DNA from 4 places in the Dehalobacter sp. MCB1 genome. Region 1 is predicted to be linked to each of the others. Evidence: riboswitches for the same ligand, from Rfam matches in the RefSeq annotation. Region 1 holds a riboswitch; each other region holds the start of a gene.
What was found. A riboswitch is a leader RNA that binds a small molecule or an ion and turns the genes downstream of it on or off. The one in region 1 is predicted to bind cobalamin.
Positions count from the first base shown of each region.

Region 2: it holds a riboswitch for cobalamin, as region 1 does, so the genes downstream of both, A7K50_RS08075 (energy-coupling factor ABC transporter permease) here and A7K50_RS01390 (ABC transporter ATP-binding protein) in region 1, are expected to answer to the same signal.
Region 3: it holds a riboswitch for cobalamin, as region 1 does, so the genes downstream of both, cobT (nicotinate-nucleotide--dimethylbenzimidazole phosphoribosyltransferase) here and A7K50_RS01390 (ABC transporter ATP-binding protein) in region 1, are expected to answer to the same signal.
Region 4: it holds a riboswitch for cobalamin, as region 1 does, so the genes downstream of both, A7K50_RS03790 (cobyrinate a,c-diamide synthase) here and A7K50_RS01390 (ABC transporter ATP-binding protein) in region 1, are expected to answer to the same signal.

Region 1 is NZ_LXPC01000003.1:48-5,012, reverse strand. Features, by position in the region: gene A7K50_RS01405 (4Fe-4S binding protein) at 1-862, shown strand, start outside; gene A7K50_RS01400 (Crp/Fnr family transcriptional regulator) at 1,183-1,848, shown strand; gene A7K50_RS01395 (zinc ribbon domain-containing protein) at 2,126-2,326, shown strand; cobalamin riboswitch at 2,384-2,564, shown strand; gene A7K50_RS01390 (ABC transporter ATP-binding protein) at 2,674-4,170, shown strand; gene A7K50_RS01385 (energy-coupling factor transporter transmembrane component T) at 4,157-4,882, shown strand.
Region 2 is NZ_LXPC01000012.1:45,198-50,162, reverse strand. Features, by position in the region: gene A7K50_RS08090 (ATP-binding cassette domain-containing protein) at 1-84, opposite strand, end outside; gene cbiQ (cobalt ECF transporter T component CbiQ) at 84-875, opposite strand; gene A7K50_RS08080 (energy-coupling factor ABC transporter substrate-binding protein) at 859-1,185, opposite strand; gene A7K50_RS08075 (energy-coupling factor ABC transporter permease) at 1,203-1,943, opposite strand; cobalamin riboswitch at 2,075-2,269, opposite strand; gene rlmH (23S rRNA (pseudouridine(1915)-N(3))-methyltransferase RlmH) at 2,370-2,849, opposite strand; gene A7K50_RS08065 (alpha/beta-type small acid-soluble spore protein) at 2,994-3,203, shown strand; gene A7K50_RS08060 (2-hydroxyacyl-CoA dehydratase) at 3,288-4,965, opposite strand, start outside.
Region 3 is NZ_LXPC01000010.1:58,893-63,857, forward strand. Features, by position in the region: gene A7K50_RS06615 (flagellar motor protein MotB) at 1-101, opposite strand, end outside; gene motA (flagellar motor stator protein MotA) at 104-904, opposite strand; gene A7K50_RS06625 (hypothetical protein) at 1,269-1,763, shown strand; gene cobT (nicotinate-nucleotide--dimethylbenzimidazole phosphoribosyltransferase) at 1,827-2,945, opposite strand; cobalamin riboswitch at 3,074-3,250, opposite strand; gene A7K50_RS06635 (tetrahydromethanopterin S-methyltransferase subunit H) at 3,410-4,363, shown strand; gene A7K50_RS06640 (hypothetical protein) at 4,572-4,965, shown strand, end outside.
Region 4 is NZ_LXPC01000006.1:22,417-27,381, reverse strand. Features, by position in the region: gene cobS (adenosylcobinamide-GDP ribazoletransferase) at 1-227, opposite strand, end outside; gene A7K50_RS03795 (bifunctional adenosylcobinamide kinase/adenosylcobinamide-phosphate guanylyltransferase) at 211-765, opposite strand; gene A7K50_RS03790 (cobyrinate a,c-diamide synthase) at 878-2,251, opposite strand; cobalamin riboswitch at 2,399-2,575, opposite strand; gene A7K50_RS03785 (ABC transporter ATP-binding protein) at 2,738-3,709, shown strand; gene A7K50_RS03780 (ABC transporter permease) at 3,744-4,523, shown strand; gene A7K50_RS03775 (class I SAM-dependent methyltransferase) at 4,549-4,965, opposite strand, start outside.

The DNA.
Region 1 (4,965 bases):
AGTTTTGAGTGGGGATTTTCCGAAACAATTTATAGGTAAAGCTGTAGATGAACCGCTGGAAATTGGTCGGGATATTGACAGGGTGACGGGCGCTACGCTTTCATCGAGAGGGATTACCAATGCAGTCCACCAGGCTAGTCACGGGTTGGGTAGAAACCAATTTGGCTTGAATATTTCAGAGCCTTCGGAGAATATTAATTTGGGGATCAAAGAAATAGGTTTGGCTTTATTAATATTTGCAACGATCATAGGAGTGCGTTTGAAAATCAAGAAGCTGCGATGGATAGTTATTATATGCAGTATATTTTTTACAGGTTTCTGGTTTAACTGTTCAATTTCGCTTGCAAACATTGCCAGTGGATTAATGGGATTCTTCCCAGCTTTTAAACAAAATCTTTTTTGGTATATTTTGATCGTCGGGATTCCATTAATTATCTTCTTAAGCGGGAAGAATCTATACTGTTATTGGTTATGTCCTTTTGGAGGAATTCAGGAAATACTGGCAAAAATCGGAGGCGGAAAACTAAAATGTAATCATAATGTAGCGACATCGCTGCAAAAAATTAAATACGTGTTAGTCTGGATCGTGCTGATTTTATGCTTCTGCTTGAAATCACCCAGTGTAGGGGGCAGTTATGAACCCTTTGGAGTCCTTTTTGGATTTCAGGGGGTGAGTGTGCAATGGATACTGCTCAGCATTATCCTGGTTGTATCGTTGTTTATTAGAAGATTTTGGTGTTTATACTTTTGCCCAGTCGGGGTGATAAATGAAATCATAATGAAAGCAAGACGGTTCGTAAATTCCCTTTTCCAAAAGAAACAGGAACAAGGTATTCTAACGAATAAAGGAAGGTCACTATGAGGCACCTTGGCTCTAAGGAAATATTTTTCTGTACTTTGACAGCGACAATCTTATTTTTAGTTATACTCTTACTATTTAGCAACATAAAACAACTTTTATAACCATTCACCAGCGTTAATTAAATTGACGCTCGCCGTTAGATGTCCATTATCTGCATACTATATCCACGAAGAAAAATAATATATAATCAAGGTAAGGGTAGTTCTGTCTGCCCATATCTCTAATTATCAGGAGATTTAGGCAGGACAAGGAAACAACATAATTACATTTTCACATATTAATTAGTCTAAGTATAAGGCTAAGTACAAGGGAGTGTAATCATGAGTGATAATGATCTACCATGGCTGAAACACACAAAATTATTCCGGTCGCCAATAGATGGTTGGAAGAAAGTTTTTGCGGATAGAGAAAGATTGTTATATCCCAAAGGAAGCATTATTATTAAACAAGGCATTACGATTGAGAAGCTATTATATATTTTTACAGGGACGGTTGAATATTCGAAAGTTGACGAAGAAGGCAATGAGGTTCTCATTGATGTCTTGGGTGCAAATAATTTATTTATGATTGCGCCATTGTTTACCGGTATTCCCCCTCTCGGTTCATTTACGGCTGTTGAAGACACAGTAGCCGCTGCAATTTCAATTCAGGAAATGAAAAGTTTGATGAAGTCTGATTTTACGCTTACTGAAGAGCTGCTCTACGACCTTTCAATGAAAAGTAATAACCATATAAGCCGGCTGCAGAAACATTACACTTACAAGGTAGACCATAGAATTATCGAAACTTTATGTGCACTTGCAGATCAACAAGGGATGCAACTGTTTATCAATCAACAAGATTTGGCTGAACTTGCAGATACAACAAGAGTAACGGTGTCAAAATTATTTCGCGACTTAAAATCTGAGAACATTATACGGCCAATATATGGAGGGATCATTATACAGGATTATAGCCGTCTAAAAAACTGGCAGAAACATATTTAAAGATCTACAATTAAGACCAGCTAGTACCTTGTCAACCTTAAAACTGTAATATAATGGGGAGCAGATTTCTTTTAAGACAAGGCGGAGGATTGAGGCATACCGAGCGTATGGTGATTGACGACAACGCAGTATTAACAGAAATCTGCCGCCAGGATATATAGATTTAGGGTTGACATGGTACTAGTATTTTCTCCTGATGTCATACGGATATAATGTTGGGGATTCAATGAATTTATTATTGATTTGATAAAGAAAAGATTTTTTAGGAGGTTATTAAATGCCAACTTATGACTTTATCTGCGAAAAGTGTGGTCACAAGTTTTCTGTTTTTTGTAGTGTTAGTTCAAGAGACAAACAAATATGTCCGCAGTGCGCTGATGATAAAATAACTCAGCGGTTTACAACGGTTAATGCCTATGGAGTTAAAGGTGGTAAAACCTGTTCATCTGGGAAATGTAGTCCTGGCTGCAAATGTTAAAATCTCACCATCTTTTCTCTTGACTTTTCTTCAATTTCATTTAGAATAAGACGTAATAATCATACATTCTTTTTTGGTGTCTCTTATCGAGAAGAATAGGGAATCAGGTGCAATTCCTGGACGGACCCGCCGCTGTAAATAGCTGTGATGACTGTACGATGCCACTGAGAAATCGGGAAGGCACAGAAATCGGTTAAAGCTATGAGTCAGAAGACCTGCCAATGAAGATATCAACATGAAGCAATGGTAAAGTTTCAGTTTGAGAGTTAGTATCTCTCAAAACTGGAACTTTTTTTGTATGCATGTCGTTTACATAGTTTAGATTTTTATATGGAGGCTTTCATCCGATGGAACCTGCGGTACAGCTTAAAATAGAATCTCTTGCTTTTCCGCCTGAAACAAAAAAAGTATTAAAAGATATTGACTTAACCATTAATCAAGGAGATTTCATTGCTATTACAGGGGAAGCTGCATCGGGCAAATCGATGTTGCTTCATAGCATCACCGGAGCAGCGCCTCAATTTTTCAATGGGCAGTTAAACGGTACCATTAAGGTGATGGGGCAAAACATCCATGAAATCCCCTTAGCAAAAATGTGCGATTACATCGGTTATATGATGCAGGAGCCGCAAAATCAGATTGTCAGTATCACGGCGGCGGAAGAGGTTGCTTTCGGCATTGCCAATATGGAACTTCCTTGGGAGGAAATTAAGAATAGAGTCAAAAAAACTTTACAATTCGTTGGACTGGAGGGTTTTGAACAAAGAAATACGGATGGGCTGTCCGGCGGTCAAGCTCAAAGAGTGGTATTGGCAAGTGTTCTAGCGATGGAAACTCCTATTCTTGTTTTAGATCAGCCCACCGCAGAATTAGACGGAAAGGGAAAACAAGACCTCTATTCTCATATCGCTTATTTAAACAGAGAAAAGGGAGTTACCGTGATTATGGTAATGGACCGGGCCTGCGATATTCTCCCCTATACCAATCGTATTCTTATCATGGCTGAAGGAGCCATTAAAGAAGAATGCAGCCCTGATGACTATCTAGAACGGTTAAATAAAAAAACTAGCCCAGCAAAAAATATTACAGCAACAGATAAAAAAATAATTGAAGTGAAGGATCTAACCTTTACCTATAAAGGGGATTTTAAGGGATGTGAGAAAATTGATTTGTCGATTAATCACGGCGATTTTATTGGGTTGATTGGACTCAATGGTTCAGGCAAAACGACGCTCTTAAAGTTAATGGAAGGTCTGCTTGTCCCGGATGCTGGTGCAATTCAGATATTTGGCAAACCCCTAACCAAAAGAAATTTTGCAACCATACGCAGTCAAATAGGTTTTCTGTTTCAAAACCCTGATCTTCAAATTTTTTCGAATACAGTAAAAGACGAGGTAGCATTTATTTTAAGAACAAGGAAACTGCCGAGAGGGGAAATTGAAGAGAAAGTGAATGGAATTTTGACTGAAGTCGGGCTGTTGGCATACGCCGATATCCATCCGCATAGGCTCAGCCGTTGCCAGCGTCAGAAACTGGCAATTGCCTCTGTTTTAGTAGGAGATCCTGAGATTATCATGGCTGATGAACCGACCTCAGGCTTAGATGAAGAACAAAGTGTCGTGATCATGGAGCTGCTCTCAGCATTTCAGCAGCAAGGTAAAACAGTTATTCTCGTTACCCATGATCTGGGTTTGGCCAAACAATATGCCAATCGTATTGTGGCAATGCACAAGCACCGTCTGGCATTGGATATTCCGGCCCAAGAGATTGGTTCTTATGAAAAGACCCTTAAAGACATCGGGTTAGATTTCCAGAAGGAAGGCGTTGATTATGGATTTCATTGAAAAAATTGATCCACGTACGAAGTTGGTATGGTGTTTAACACTGATCCTTACGGCTTTGTTTTCGCAGAATCTGATTCTGGAAATTGGGATGATTGCATTGGTAATGATTACGGACTGTATTTTTTCTAACCATTTAAAAAAATATAAAATACTGCTGCCAATAATGCTTTTAGTAGCCTCGCAGATTGTTGTCATACAGCTATTGTTCTGCCGGGATGGAGATATTCTCTGGAAATGGGGTATTCTGTCTGTTTATACAGGCGCTATTCCGGCTGCTGCTTTGGGTATTTCCCGCACGGCAGCCGTGACTTTGGCTGCTGTTCAGTTTACGACCTGGACTTCTGCCATAGATGCGGCTTTAATGCTTATAGTGTGGGGTGTTCCTTATCGTTATGCTATGTTGGTCGTTATGACAAAACGTTTTTTTCCTCTGATGCAAAAGGAGTATCTGGCAATTTCAGAGAGTCAATCGGTTCGGGGTTATCCCTCGGAAGGGATTAAAAATAGAATCAAAAATCTTCCGTTAACGTTTATGCCGTTGCTCTATCGCACAGTCCGGCATACTTCAGATATCGCTCTTGCAATGGAGTTAAAAGGCTATGGCCGAAGCAAGCAGCGGACGTTTGGCAAACATTTGCATTTAAAAAGCTGGGAAATGATCAGCATGACGGCTCTTGTCCTATTTTTCATTACTGTTAACTTAGTACCTTGATAACTTCAAAATGCATGTAAACAATTTAACGAGAGGGAAATATACAAAATATTTTTAGGAGGACATTATGAATAAAAATTTTT
Region 2 (4,965 bases), on a different contig from region 1:
TCCATCACTGTAGATGTAGTGGAGATTTCTGACTTCCAAGATATTTTTAGCCTCCACATTTTCAATCAAGCCATTTTCGGCCATTATAGCAAGCCTCCTGTCCATTGTTTGGAAAACAGCGCAACTGCAATCAGGAATAGGTTAATCAGCATAATCGGAATATATTCTGTCCAATGGGTCTCCGCCTGCTCATGGATCACACTGAGCTCACCGTCATATCCCCTGGCTTCAAGCGCAATATACAGTTCATCCGCCCTCTGATAAGACCGGATAAAAAGTGACGAAGCCAGAGCCGCCAATGAACGGTATCCGGAGGAAAGCCCCGCATAGCCCAAGCGAGAATTCTGCGCCGTAAACATGGTGTCTGCCATTTCTAAAAATACAAAAATAAACCGGTAGATCAGTCCCATCAATTCAACCATCAGTCTTGGAACTTTAAGCTTCCGAAGAACTGCCAACAGGTCTACCATTGGTGTACTCAGCGATAAATAATACAGACAGGAAACCGCGCCAAGCGCTTTAAAAAACAGATTTGCCGCACTTAAAATACCGGACTGCGACACCCCGATATACATGCCAAATGCATATACAGAGAATACAAAAACATCTTTGTCCCCTGAAACATTGACCGCAATGGTTAAAACGCCGATCACTAAAAAGGAAAGTGGGACAAGCATAAGTCTAATAAAAATTCTAACAGGTGTACCGCCTTTGCAAACGGTATACCAGCCCATGATCAGGAGCGTCAAGATTGACACCGCAACGGAATCAGCCCAGAGACAGACCCCCAAAACCAAAACGGCTAAGACTAGCTTTTTCAATGGATTCGTTTGTTTAAGCCTGGATAAATAAGCGTATTTATCGATGTAAATCATTGTTTACCGATTCTTCCTTTTTCTTACGACCCCGCAGATAACCTAACCCGTAGCCCAAAACACCTGCTCCGACAGCTGCCTGAAGCGCAAACAACAAGCTTTCAATTTCTCCGCTAGGCGGCTCCCAAATTGGTGAGAACCAGGCCTGGTAATTCCCGTTAAGTTCTGCTATAGCTTGTTCAGCTTGGCTGTCAGCCCCAGCAAACTCCGCATTTTTTTGCACAATGAGGGGTATAACGGCAAGCGCTATGACAATCGTAATTAAAATAATATTTGTGATGATAACCCGATTTTTATTCTTCGGTTTCATCGTTTCTACAGACACTTTCAGACCTCCTTTGAAAGTATTTTTAAGTCTTTAAGCTCATCCCCTGCATAGGATGAAATCGCCTTAAATATCAGCACAGTCAAAATACCTTCACTGATCGCCAATGGTACTTGCGTTAAGGCAAAAATACCTAGAAACTTGGTAAGTGATGCCATAACGCCGCCTGTTTCAGCTGGAAACGCCAGTGCAAGCTGCACCGATGTCGTGACGTAAGTCAATAAATCCCCAAGTGCGGCAGCGAGAAACACAGCAAGCCACTGCGGTCCATTTGCTTTCTTCACCATTTTGTATGTAGCAAAAGCTACCAGCGGCCCCACAATGCCCATCGAAAAAGTATTTGCCCCCAATGTTGTCAATCCGCCATGGGCCAGTAAGACAGCCTGAAACAGCAGTATGATCAAGCCAATTACGGCCATTGCGGTCGGTCCGAACAAGATAGCGCCAAAACCAACCCCTGTAGGATGCGAACTGCTTCCTGTAACGGAAGGAATCTTCAGGGAAGACAAAACAAAAGCAAAGGCACCTGCCATCGCCAAAAGCATTAATGTTTTGGGATGCTCTCCAACAGTTCTTCTGATAGAAAAAAAACCAGCCAGAACAAAAGGTATTGCCAAAGCACCCCAAGTAATACACCAACCCGCAGGAAGGAAGCCCTCCATGATATGCATGGCATATGTCTGCTGGGGCAAGAACATAAACATAAGTACGAGACCCATTATCCAAATCTTTTTATTTATCATCGTCAAACTCTCCTATATAAGATATGAAACAAAAAACCTCTCAACATCTTACGTCGAGAGGCTCATATGCTAGGAAGTTTTCCTCGGTAGTCTTGCACATACATCCCCCTCTCTATCACTCGTAGAGTATATGGTGAGACACTAAAACAGGTAGGTCTTCTGGCTTAAGCATCATCGATCTTCAGACCTTCCCAGTTTCCCAGTGGTATACCTGAAGAACTCCACTTTCACAGCGGCGTGACCGCGCGGGCTTCTACCCGACTTTCCTTATTCATTGAATGATACGCTTATCAGCTTCATTCAACACCTGTTCTGCCTATTCAGTTTTAATCCTGATTCATTATATCGCTCTTTCGACAAGGAATCAATATTATTTTTACTTTAGCCTTGAACATATTAATTGAAGTATCTTTACCTCCATCAATTCTATTTGTGGTAGGGTTCCCCTTTGCTAATCTTGCACGCCCGGTAAATCTGCTCCAGCAGGATAAGCCTGATCATCTGGTGCGGAAAGGTAAGCTTCGAGAACGACCACCGGTAATCGGCGCGTTTTCGGATTTCATCTGCCGTACCGAGAGATCCGCCAATCACAAAAGTGATCCGGCTCTGGCCTGAAAGCCCTTTTTCATCAAACAAAACGGCAAGTTCGGGTGAAGAAAGTTCCTTCCCCAGAAGATCCAGCAAAACCACATAATCCTGAGGTGAAATTAATTTAAGAACCTTTTCAGCTTCTTTCTGTTTTACTCTTACTTCGTCGGCAGCTGATGCCCTTTCGGGGCATGGTTCGTCCTCAACTTCAATCATCTCAAGCCGGATGTACGCGCTAAGACGCTTGGCGTATTCCTTCAGCCCTTCTTTTAAATAATTTTCTTTGATTTTCCCTACCGCTAGAACTTTGATCTGCAGCATGTTTTCTCCAACTCCAGTCACTATGTTTGCGTCCAAACATTTGCAATCAAAAACTTGAAGGTTAAATCTCTCTGATATTGGATTATTTACAATGAAGATTTTTTTCAAAAGTGTCAATAATATTGATGGAGGTGAAAAAAAATGAGTAAAACAAGTGAAAGCAAAAAAAAGCTGCTGCAGAATCTAAAAATGGAGGCTGCGGCTGAAATCGGCCATCTTGATTTTGTAAGGGAAAATAACGATCACTATAAAGGCGATGTTACTGCCAGACAGAATGGTCTGGAAGGAGGCCCGATCGGCGGCCAGATGGTCAAAAAAATGATCGCCTATGCCAAACAGCAGATGAAATAGAATAACGGACTCATTTAGTATTCCTAATCTACTTCAATAAATATTCAAAACTTCTTCAGCCTACAATACTGAAGAGGTTTTTTGTTATATAATCTTCTGTTCGGAATACGACTGCTCTGTACCTTCTTCAGTGTTATGCAAAGCTGCCGCTTCCTCGCCGGGTGCAGATTGCATTTGCCCGGCGTTGTTATTCATTTTGTTTCTATCGTTCGTATTGGCATTATTGAGTGCTTCCGACCTCTCCATATTTTTGAAAGCGACTGAAAGCATCAGTTTAATTCTGTTGATCTGATTCACCTGGCTGGCACCCGGATCGTAATCGATTGGCACAATATTCGCCAGCGGGTAGTGCCGTTTAAGTTCGCGGACCATCCCTTTACCCGTGATATGATTTGGCAGGCAGGCAAACGGCTGCAGACAGGCAACGTTTGTTGCTCCGCTTTCTATCAGTTCCAGCATTTCTGCGGTCAGGAACCAGCCTTCACCGGTCTGATGTCCGAGATGCATGATCTTGCCGGCCATATCGGCCAACTCATAAATCGATTTGGGAGGATGGAAACGGTTGCTCTTTGCCAAAGTGCGTTTCATTACCCGGCGGTAGTTTTCCAATCGCCAGATAATATAGCGGCTGATAAGCTCGCTTTTCAGTGAGCCAGCGAGTTCTTTTCTTCTGAATATTGTTCCATACGCACAGTACATAAAGAAATCCATCAGATCCGGCAGAACGGCTTCGGCGCCTTCCTTTTCCAGAACATCCACAATAAAATTATTGGCAAATGGATGAAATTTGACGAGGATCTCCCCAACCACCCCGACCTTTGGTTTCTTAACATCCAGGATCTCAATATGATCAAAGTCCTTGATAATTCGGCGGATATTTCGGTGATATTCCCGCAGGTTCATCGCAGTCAGGGTCGGCTTTAGTTTCTTCAGCCATTTGGCCAGAAGATCATTCGTTTCTCCTTTATTTTTCTCATAGGGTCGTATGGCATTAGTTACGCGCATCAGCAGATCGCCATAAACCGTAGCCATCACGCAACGTTTGATCATCTTCATGGAAAGTTTGAACCCGGGATTGGATTCGAGACCGCCGGCATTAAGGGAAATAACCGGAATCTGTTCCATGCCGGCATCTTTTAAGGCTTTACGGATAAAGCCAATATAATTGCTGGCCCGGCAGCCGCCGCCTGTTTGCGACATGATGACTGCCGTCTTGTTCAGGTCATAACGGCCTGATTTCAGTGCCGCCATAATTTGACCGACAACTAAGATTGACGGATAGCAGGCATCGTTATGCACATGCAGAAGTCCCTGTTCGACGACATCCATCTCGACATCAGGCAGAATCTCTATCTTATAGCCTTCCAAACGGGTAGCTTCTTCAATAAGTTCAAAATGGATCGGTGCCATCTGTGGAGAAAGAATCGTATACTCATGCTTCATTTCTTCTGTAAACATGACTCTTTTAGGTGTCTCAAAAAGCTTATGCGCATGAATTTCTTTTTTGTCTCTTTCCTTCATTGCAGCGAGCAATGACCGTATCCGGATACGAATAGCACCCAGATTATTGATCTCATCAATTTTAACCAAGGTATAGGTCTTTCTGTACTGATGCAGTATCTCCTGAACCTGATCCGTGGTGACGGCATCCAGTCCGCAGCCAAACGAATTCAATTGGACAAGTTCCAAGTCATCCCTGGTTGCCACAAAACTTGCTGCCGCATACAGCCTGGAGTGGTAGACCCATTGGTCGAGGACGCGC
Region 3 (4,965 bases), on a different contig from region 1:
ATAACGATAAAAAGTGCAAGCAGAAGCGTCAGCAGGTCGGAATACGGCAGCAGCCAGGATTCATCAACATGTTCTTCATGGTGTTGCTTTTTCTTCGACATCCTTATTCACCGCTGCCTTGTTTATTTTTTTCCTTTTCCTCTAGGATTTTTCTTTCTTTTGGATCGAGCATGCCAGTCAATCTTACTTTAATGCTGCTAGGGTTCTCTCCGGCCTGAAGGGCCAGAACTCCTTCGACAATAATGCGCATATTCTTAGTTTCGGCAGCAGATTTTCTTTTTAAGCGGGAAGCGATTGGGTGACAGACAACATAGCCGAGAAAAATACCAAACAATGTCGCGACGAATGCAGCGGCAATCATATGGCCAAGTTTTTCCGTATCATTTAAATTACCGAGCGCTCCGATTAGTCCTACGACCGCACCTAATACTCCCAGCGTCGGAGCATAGCTGCCTGCCGCGGAAAATATCGAGGCATTGGCACGGTGACGGTCCTCCATATTATCAATTTCCATTTCCATAATTTCTTGAATATAGTCATGCTCCAATCCGTCAACTACCAGGCTTAGCCCTTTTTGCAAATAACGGTCTTCAATTTCCATAATCGTCTGTTCAAGGGACAATAAGCCGTCTTTACGGGCTGTCATCGCCATATCGGTGATAAGTTCAATCAACGACACCGCATCATACGGTTGTTTTTCTCGAAAAAGGGCAGCTAATACTTTCGGAATGTTCAAGAATTCTTTTCTTGGGAATGAGTTCATCACGGCTGCAGTTGTCCCGATCAGAATAATAATGGCCGCAGCTGGATTCAACAGCACAGCTACATTGGCTCCTTTGACAATCATGCCTACGACTACGGCAAGAGCGCCTACAACGATTCCAATAATTAAAAAAATGTCCATTCTTACACCCTTTATTAAATTTTTATCTACAGATAGTCTGCGAATTATAAAAATATTGTATCATTATGCAGATTTTTTAACCAGCTCATTAATAGAAAATATTAGAGAATACTGTCATTTTTAGAAAATATTTATTAGTTTTTAACAGACAGCATATATTATCAAAAAGAAACATATAGCTATAAAATAAATATTGATCCTAAGATAATGATATATATCGGACAAAATATTTATGATATAATAATATCAGAATATTAAGAATATTGTCTAATACACACTAATTTATATTTTAAGGTCTTGATTCTTGAAAGGGGCTTTAGTATTCTGAATAACTAGAAAATTTAATAAGCAAGGGGTGGGCATCATGTTTGTTAGAAAAGGTTTTAGTCGTAGCTTATTCGTTATCATTCCTATTGTTATCCTTGTATATGTTTGCTCTCACTCCGTTCAACAAGCAGAAGGAATGTCTGCTACTGCGCAGGAGATTTCCGTGATTTATGTCATTTTGCCGAATGACCCCCAGGGCATTATCTTTAATCTTTGTAAAGAAAATGATTTGTCGTATGAATTGGTTTTGGCAGTTTATCGAGCCGAAGGAATTAATAATATCCAAATCACTACTGCAAAGTCAGACATAGAGAAGTTGGCATATTACAGAAATTACTGGGTTGATCAAGGCTATGCCGATGAGTTTGTCTTTGATCTGATGCTGTTATCTAATCACTACGGCCTTGAAGACATTCTTAAGATGGTAGAAGACGGCGGCTTATATGATCCTGATGGTTATGTCCAGCGTGTCGCAGATTTAAAATATAATCTTGAACAAAAGAAAAATGAAAGGCTTATTGAATATCGATGAATATGCAAAAAAGACATGAACGGATTATGCCCTACATGTCTTTTTTATCTTTCTTTGCAGATTTTAGAAGTCTCCAGTGGTAACTGCAGCTTGTTCAAATGTGGCCATTTCATCAGCGACTTTAAGGGCTGCCTCGACCATCGGGAACATCAAGGCGGCACCTGTGCCTTCTCCAAGTCTCATATGGAAGTCAAGTCTAGGTTTGAGCCCAAGCTGATGAAGAGCTAGATGCTGTCCAAGCTCTTCTGAACTATGAGAAGCAATCATATAGGAAGTGGATAGGGGTGCCAGTTTTGCTGCGGTTATTGCTGCAGCAGATGAAATGATGCCATCGAGGATAATCGGTACATGTTGATAGGAAGCTTCGAGGATTGCTCCAACGAGCGCAGCAATTTCGAGTCCACCAATTTTAGCCAGGGTATCAATCGGCGAGGCAGGGTCACACTGATTAATTTCGATTGCGCATTTAATCACGTTTTGCTTATTAATCAGGGCATCATCTTTTAAGCCCGTTCCGCGGCCAGTAACATCCTCAACAGAGTGACCGGTAAACACAGAGATTAAGGCAGCGCTCGGTGTTGTATTGCCAATACCGACTTCACCTGTTGCTAACAGATTAACACCAGAGTCAATCGCATTGGCGGCAATCCTTGCACCAGTCAGTATTGCAAGTATGGCCTCTTGACGGGTCATTGCCGGTCCTTTCGCCATATTGTCTGTTCCGTTTTTAACCCGGTAGGCCATAAGTTCAGGAGCGTCGAATGGGGTGGCAATGCCGATATCCGTACAAATAACATCTGCTCCGGCGTTCCGGGCGAGGACATTGATGCCTGCACCGCCATTTAGGTAACTATAGAACATTTGTTTCGTGATTTCCTGAGGTGCAGCACTGACGCCTTCGACGACAACACCATGATCTCCGGCCATAAGCAGGACTGCTTTTTTATTGATTTGGGGGTGTGTAGTGCCAAATATGCCTGCGAGCTGTTGTGCAATATCCTCTAAGACACCTAAGCTTCCGAGGGGCTTAATTTTCGCATCTACACGGCTTTTCATACCTGCCAAAGCTTCCTGATCGAGCGCTTTGATTCCGCCCATCAGTTCTTGTAACGCAGTTTCAAGTTCCTGCCCAGTCGCATTTTTCAGATTTTCCAAACCATGAAATTTTGTAAGGCTGCTCATTTAAAAAACCTCCAATTAAATAAAATTATTTGTTAGGCCATCCGTAGCCGATAAAAAATAAAACCCCACCACAAATTTTCTTGTGGTCGGGATTTTGCCGTCATCACCGCCGCTTTCCATTACCCAGGAAAGACTTTTACCTCTTAGGCAGGCCTCCTGACTCAGACTCAAACGTCCTGAACGCACCTTCCCAGCATACGCCAGTGGATCAGCGGGGACTCGTCTATACAGTGGTGGGTCCGTATCGGATTAGACCGATTTTCCTATTCTCCCCTTAGTGGGGCACCTAAGATTGTATACATATATTCAACTTCTATTAAGATAACGAAAATCATAAATAAAGTCAAGTCAAATTAATTTTTAATAATCGCTCAATCTGGCAATTGCTGTTAAATAATGGTTATTTACAATAATATATGGTATAATACGATTGCTAAATCATCCAAAGAGATATTGGAGAAAAAATGTTTAAATATGACTTAACACCAAAAGTTTGCCGTATCTGTGACATGATTATCGGTGGCCAACCTGGAGATAATCCGCCTCTGCTTATATCCTCAATATTTCATAACGGAGACCGTATTCTAGAAAGCCGCCGTGACAGGAAATTTGATCGTGAAAAAGCCCGTTTATACATTCTCAGGCAGGAAGAGCTGTCCGATCAGACAGGGATACCTGCCATAGTCGCTATGACAGCGGTTTCCGCAGATGAGATGAAGGAATATATTGATTTTTACCTTACAATCAGCAACCGCCCTTTTGCTATTGACATTTGGGGCGAAAAAGCGCGTCTTGATACGGCAGAATATGCTGCCAGCCTTGGTATTCAGGACAAAATTTTATATAACAGCATTACACCTTGGGATAAAGACATGATCGGCCAGGCAGCGGTATTAAAAGAATTGGGAATCAAACACGTGGTCCTGCAGGTCTTCGATGAAACGAACCAGACTCCTTCCGGCAGGGTACAGGCATGCCGTGAAATGCTGACAGCCATTGGAGCAAAAGATTTTTCCTCAGTCTTAATCGATACGACCGTAATGAATCTTCCGTCTATTTCTTTTTCAGCCCTGGCAGGTAAACAAATCAAAGCGGAAACCGGCTGGCCGGTTGGATCAGCCCCTGCTAATGGGACGTATATGTGGAAAGAAAGCCGGGAAATGTGGGGTGGGGAAGGCTTTTCCGCCATAAATGCTGCAGTGCATGCAGTATCGGCCGTCCTGTGGAGCGATTTCCTATTTTATGGGCCGATCAAAGGGGCGCCAAGCGTACTGCCTGCTGTAGCTGCAGCTTCGCTGATGGTTTCTACCTTAGCATATGATGAAAGCGGGGAGCTGCCGGCTAGTCCAACACATCCGCTGTATAGATTTTATGGTGATTTTGCTCAGAAACTGACAGAATTTGATAAAACCAAATAAAACACAGTTATTGTACATTTTGTAAGTGAATGTATAGGACAACAGCTCCTTTCTGAAGTGATCCTGTTAAGGATACTGCCTGGAAGGAGCTGTTTATATATTTGTATATTAGAAATTATTTCCAATATTCCACAAGGAGTAATTTTTGACTATACATTTCCATATATTGGTACTGGTGTTGTAATCGGATAAAAGTGAGGGCAATAATATGATTGCAAAATACGGAATCTTAATAGGGATAGCTTGTGGTACTGCTTTAGGAACCATTTTAGGAGCAGTGATCATAATATGCTTCGGCACATTTGAAACGTTTTTGTCTAAAACACTTTATCAGGTAAAACAGTTAAATGCCAGACAAATATGGGGAATATTTATCGCACTTATCGCAATATTTATTGGCTTTTATTTCTGTGAGGAGTTATTTCTAGGCAATCTTGTAGGGATAAATACAGATCATTTAGGTGTCTTTGCTCAAATTCTTCAAGCACCCGTATTTCAAGGGATGAGAATCGTCCTATATATTTTATTATGGTTGTTAATGATTAAGCTGCCGTTTCTAAGTTTTAAAACAATTGGCGTTAAAACACCTTACGGTGAGCTTA
Region 4 (4,965 bases), on a different contig from region 1:
ATCATGACGTTAATAAACACAGCTGCAGCAGCAAAAAAGACGGGACTGAACCTGAAATATTCCAATAATAGAAACAAGAAATAGAGAACAAAGGCAATGACAGCCCCGACCACAGGAAAGAAGATAAAAGAATAACGCATATTCTTCTCGTTCCAGTCAATTTGAGGCATTGGAATTTTAGAAAACATCGAAAAGGCTGCAACAAACGATTCATACAAGGTTTTCATAACCGGAAAGCTCCTTCATTCCTTTATGGATAAGCGGAATCGCGCAGACGGATTCAATCACGACATCTGCAGCCGCGGCAATTGCCGAATTTATTTCAGCCAGTACACGGATATAGCCGGTCGTAAAATCATCATAGGCTTTGAAATCCTCAAATATCGTGCTGGTTACGATGACGGTATTCGGTACAGTCGCCGCTAGCAGCCGAATATCATTACTGATGCAATCAATGGCATCCTGCGGGCTGCGCTTCTGCAGATACATTTCATTGGCAATCAGGTTGCCCATACACTCGAGTAAAGCGGTATCGCAGCCGCTTAAAATAGGGATTTTCTCGGAAAGTCCGTAAGAAAACTCGAAGGTGTCGAACCCTTTGCCGTCCCGCATCCGACGGTGCTTGACAACCCGGTTGCGGCATTCTTCGTCTGAGGCAGTCATCGTTGCGATATAGGCCATCTTTCCTGTATTCAGGCTGACAGCCAAATTTTCCGCTATTTCAGACTTTCCACTGGCAACGCCTCCGCTAACCAAAGCCAACATTACTTACCGCCTCTTTCCTTTCACAAAAATATCCCTTCATATCAGTTGTCGTTTTATATCAGCTATCGTTCCGTTCAGCAAATGATTCAAATTTTTCCTGTTTACGCACACCTTACGAACCCATCCTGGCAGCCTGAAAGTCGCTGCATCTCCGGATAAACGAACGTGCAAACTCAGGGTTTCCCCAGAGATGAAGGTGGGGATAGCCGGCAACGAGGTTCTCATCGGCATGGATGCAGTCCCACATTTTGCTCCCTGATGAATTGACTGCCGTAAAACCGCCGCCATTGGCTGTTGAATCCGAATAATGAAATTCATGCGCGTTGATCTTGCCGCCTTTGCCGCACAGCAGGTTATCCTTTTGCGCCGTCAGCGTGATATAACCGAAACGGTTCAGTTTATCCGTCAGTACAGCGTCCCCTTCTAAATATCCTGCCATCGGATAAGGTTTGCCGTCCTTGTCAGCAATACGGTTCAATAAATACATAAACCCGCCGCACTCGGCTATGCAGGGAGTATTTTTAGCAAGAACCTGCCTGATACTTGACAGCATTGATGTATTCCCAGCCAGTTGTTCGGTATATAATTCCGGGTAACCGCCGCCGAGAATCAGTCCGTCGCATTCAGGTACGGCTTGATCCTCAAGCGGGCTAAAATACTGCAGTTCAGCTCCCAATGTTTCCAAAAGTTCGAGGCTGTCCTGGTAATAAAAACAGAAAGCTTTATCTCTGGCTACGGCGACTTTGACAGCAGAGATTTTCTCAATCGCGGCCTCATAATAGTCTATTTCCGCGGCCCCGCCTGCAATACGCAGCAGCTGGTTCAAATCAATGGATTCTCTGGCCTGTATGGCCAGAAATTTCATTTTTTGCTGAAGGTCTTTCACTTCTGATGCTGTAATTAATCCAAGATGTCTGCTTTCCAGTGCACATTCTTTGAGTTTCGGAAAGTAACCGACCACCTGGATATCCGTCTCTTTTTCGATCATTTCCTTATATTGCGGATATAGGGAAGGTGTAAGATTATTTAGAATAACGCCCTTGATCCCGTTGTCCGGTCTGAAACGGCAAAATCCCTGAATCAAGGCTGCAATTGAGATTGCTGAACCGGCACAATTGACAATCAGGATCACCGGCGTTTGCGTTGCTACCGCCAAATGGTAAGAGCTTGCCACGGTACTGCCAATGCCAAGCCCGTCATAATAGCCCATTACCCCTTCTAAAACAGCGACTTGGGCCTGCTCGGAATTCTTGACCAGCAAATACCGGCAAACCTCTTCCGATAACATAAATAGATCCAGATTTCGTGAGTTTGTCCCGATGACTTCGGTGTGAAACATCGGATCAATATAGTCCGGCCCGCATTTAAACGCAGCAGGATGAACCCCTTGCTCCAAAAGCGCTTGTAATACCGCGCAGGTAATTGTCGTCTTGCCGCTGCTGCTGCCTGCAGCCGCAAACATAATACGTGGAATAACGGCTTTCATGACTTGTTCTCCATTTCTATCGAAGCTCCATGGACATCAAAAAACCTCTCTAACCGGCGGTTGGAAGAGGTTTTACTTACAAAATCTGCAAACAGTCTCAAACACTTCTGCACGATTCGTATGCTACACCTTTCATCCTCCGTGAAAACAGTGCAAAACGGCTCAGGCAGGTCTTCCGACTCGGTTTCAAAGCAAATTCAGCCTTCCCATTGTAAACAGTGGCAACTTTGAATCTGCTCCACCTTACGGCGGCGGGACCGTACAGGTATTTCACCTGTTTCCCTATTATTGCAAAATAATGCAACCTAAGCGATTACATTATATCAGAAGACGCACAACGTGTCCACCCGCAATCTACTGGACAGTATATAGCCTTCTCTTCCCAGCCTTCTCCTACATGATATTTTCACAGATGCGGCCTTGCCCTTCTGCCCTCCTTTTGATACGCTAGGGAAAAAGAACAGCAATCCACGGAGGTACCCTCTCATGTCTTATTCTCTTCCAGCCGATATCATTTCAGCCCAAAATCTAACGAAACGGTTCGGAGATTTCACTGCCGTTGACACGATCTCTTTTACTGTCCGGCAAGGAGAGTGTTTTGGACTTCTTGGCCCAAACGGCGCCGGCAAAACATCCCTGGCCAGGATGGTCTTTGGCTTGTCACCCCGAACTGAGGGCCGCCTGACGGTTTTCAGCCAGGATATTTCGGAGCATTCCCGGGAAATTAAAGCACGTCTCGGTGTTGTTGCTCAGGAAGACAACCTTGACCCGGAACTGACGATTCTGGAAAACCTGCTGGTCTACGCCTCCTATTACCGACTGCCGAGAAGTATTGCCAGGGAACGGGCTTTGGAAATCCTGGACTTTATGGATCTTCGAAGTAAAGCCAATGCGGTCGTCGACGAGCTGTCCGGCGGCATGAAACGACGTCTGACAATCGGCCGTGCGTTGATCAACCGTCCGGAGCTATTGATTCTCGATGAGCCAACCACCGGGCTTGATCCGTACGCCCGTCATATGGTCTGGCAGCGTCTGCGGCAGTTAAAAGAAAGCGGTACGACCATGCTCCTGACAACACACTATCTTGAAGAAGCCAGTCATCTCTGTGACCGACTGATCATCATCAATCAGGGCAAAATCCTTGAGCAAGGTGTACCGAAAGATCTTATTGATAAGCATGTCGGTGCATATGCGCTGGAACTCGGAGTGAGTCCGGATATGCAAAATAAGCTCCTGAACTGGAGCGCTGAGTGGCTGAAATCTTATCAGCAAATTGGTGATGATCTGGTTCTCTATTCTGATCTCGGACCAGCTATGGCTGACAACCTGAATCAAAGAATTGCCGGTGAACACCTTCCTGTCAGCTATCAGCGCCTGAGACCTACAAATCTCGAAGATGTTTTTCTAAAACTGACCGGCGAAACGCTGCATGGTGTCCGCGGCGGTTTTGAGAAATAATCTCAAAACCGTTAATGATATGGAGGATAATAGGATGAAAATAATTAAGCTCGATCTTAACCCCGTGCTGACCTTTAAGGTATTCGTACGGAATCTGAAGGTTTTCGGTAAAACATGGAAAGCTAATATCATGTTTAACTTTCTGGAGCCGCTGCTTTATCTCTGGGCCATGGGCTTTGGTCTGGGTGTTTATATTACGCAGATCAACGGGCTTTCCTACCTTGATTTTCTGGCTCCGGGGCTGATCGCTTCTTCAGCGATGTTTGCTGTAACTTATGAGATGACCTACAACAGCTATACCCGGATGTCCAAGGAGAAAATATTTCACAGCATGGTGGTTACGCCGGTAAGCATGGACGACATCATCCTCGGCGAAATCCTGTACGGCACGTTCAAAGGTGCTCTTTACGGTGCGGTTTTCTTTATTGTCGTCGCTTTATTCGGCATTGTCCACTCCCTGTATGCCCTGCTCATCTTTGTCCCACTGATCCTCATGTCCGTCATTTTTTCCAATCTCTCTTTAATTTGGACGAGTCTCGCTCCCAATTACGACTCTTTCGGCTATTTTTTCACGCTGTTGATTTCTCCAATGTTTCTGTTTGCCGGAATCTTTTTTCCGATTGAAAGCTTGCCCGCCGCCATTCGTTTTCTTCCGTGGCTGACGCCGCTGTACCATACGGTTGAAACGGTGCGTCCACTGGTTCTGGGACAGGTTACTCCAGCAATCACCGGCCATATCATCTGGCTCTTAGCCGTTACGCTGCTGACATTGCCTTTCCCGCTGGTCATGGTAAAAAAGAAACTTATTCAATAATGAACTCTTTTTCGTTTCTGGGAATCTAGACGGCTGCAACTTTCCAACATATACAGGCAATCTTCCCTATGATCGTTTCTCTGATCAGCCCGTTCTCTGCTTTGCTTTGAAGATAATTCCTGATGTCCGCTTTTTGCTCATCAGTCAAATCTGTCTTCATGCCAAGTCTGCTGATGTAATGACGGTTCGCTTCATCCAATGTGCGGACACTTTCCCTTGCTGTCTCGATATACGTAATTTCAGGACAAAGTTTTTTGAGCCAGAGAATATTGAAACAGCAGTACAATCCTTTGTTGCCGTATACATCTTCCATATGGGGCGGAAGAAACCGTCTTTTCAGTTCGTCACTAATGGAATCATGCCGTTCAACAAAATGACTTAAAAAACAATATTCACTGCTGACTGCGATCATCTTCTCAAGGCTTTCCCTGCTCCCAATAGC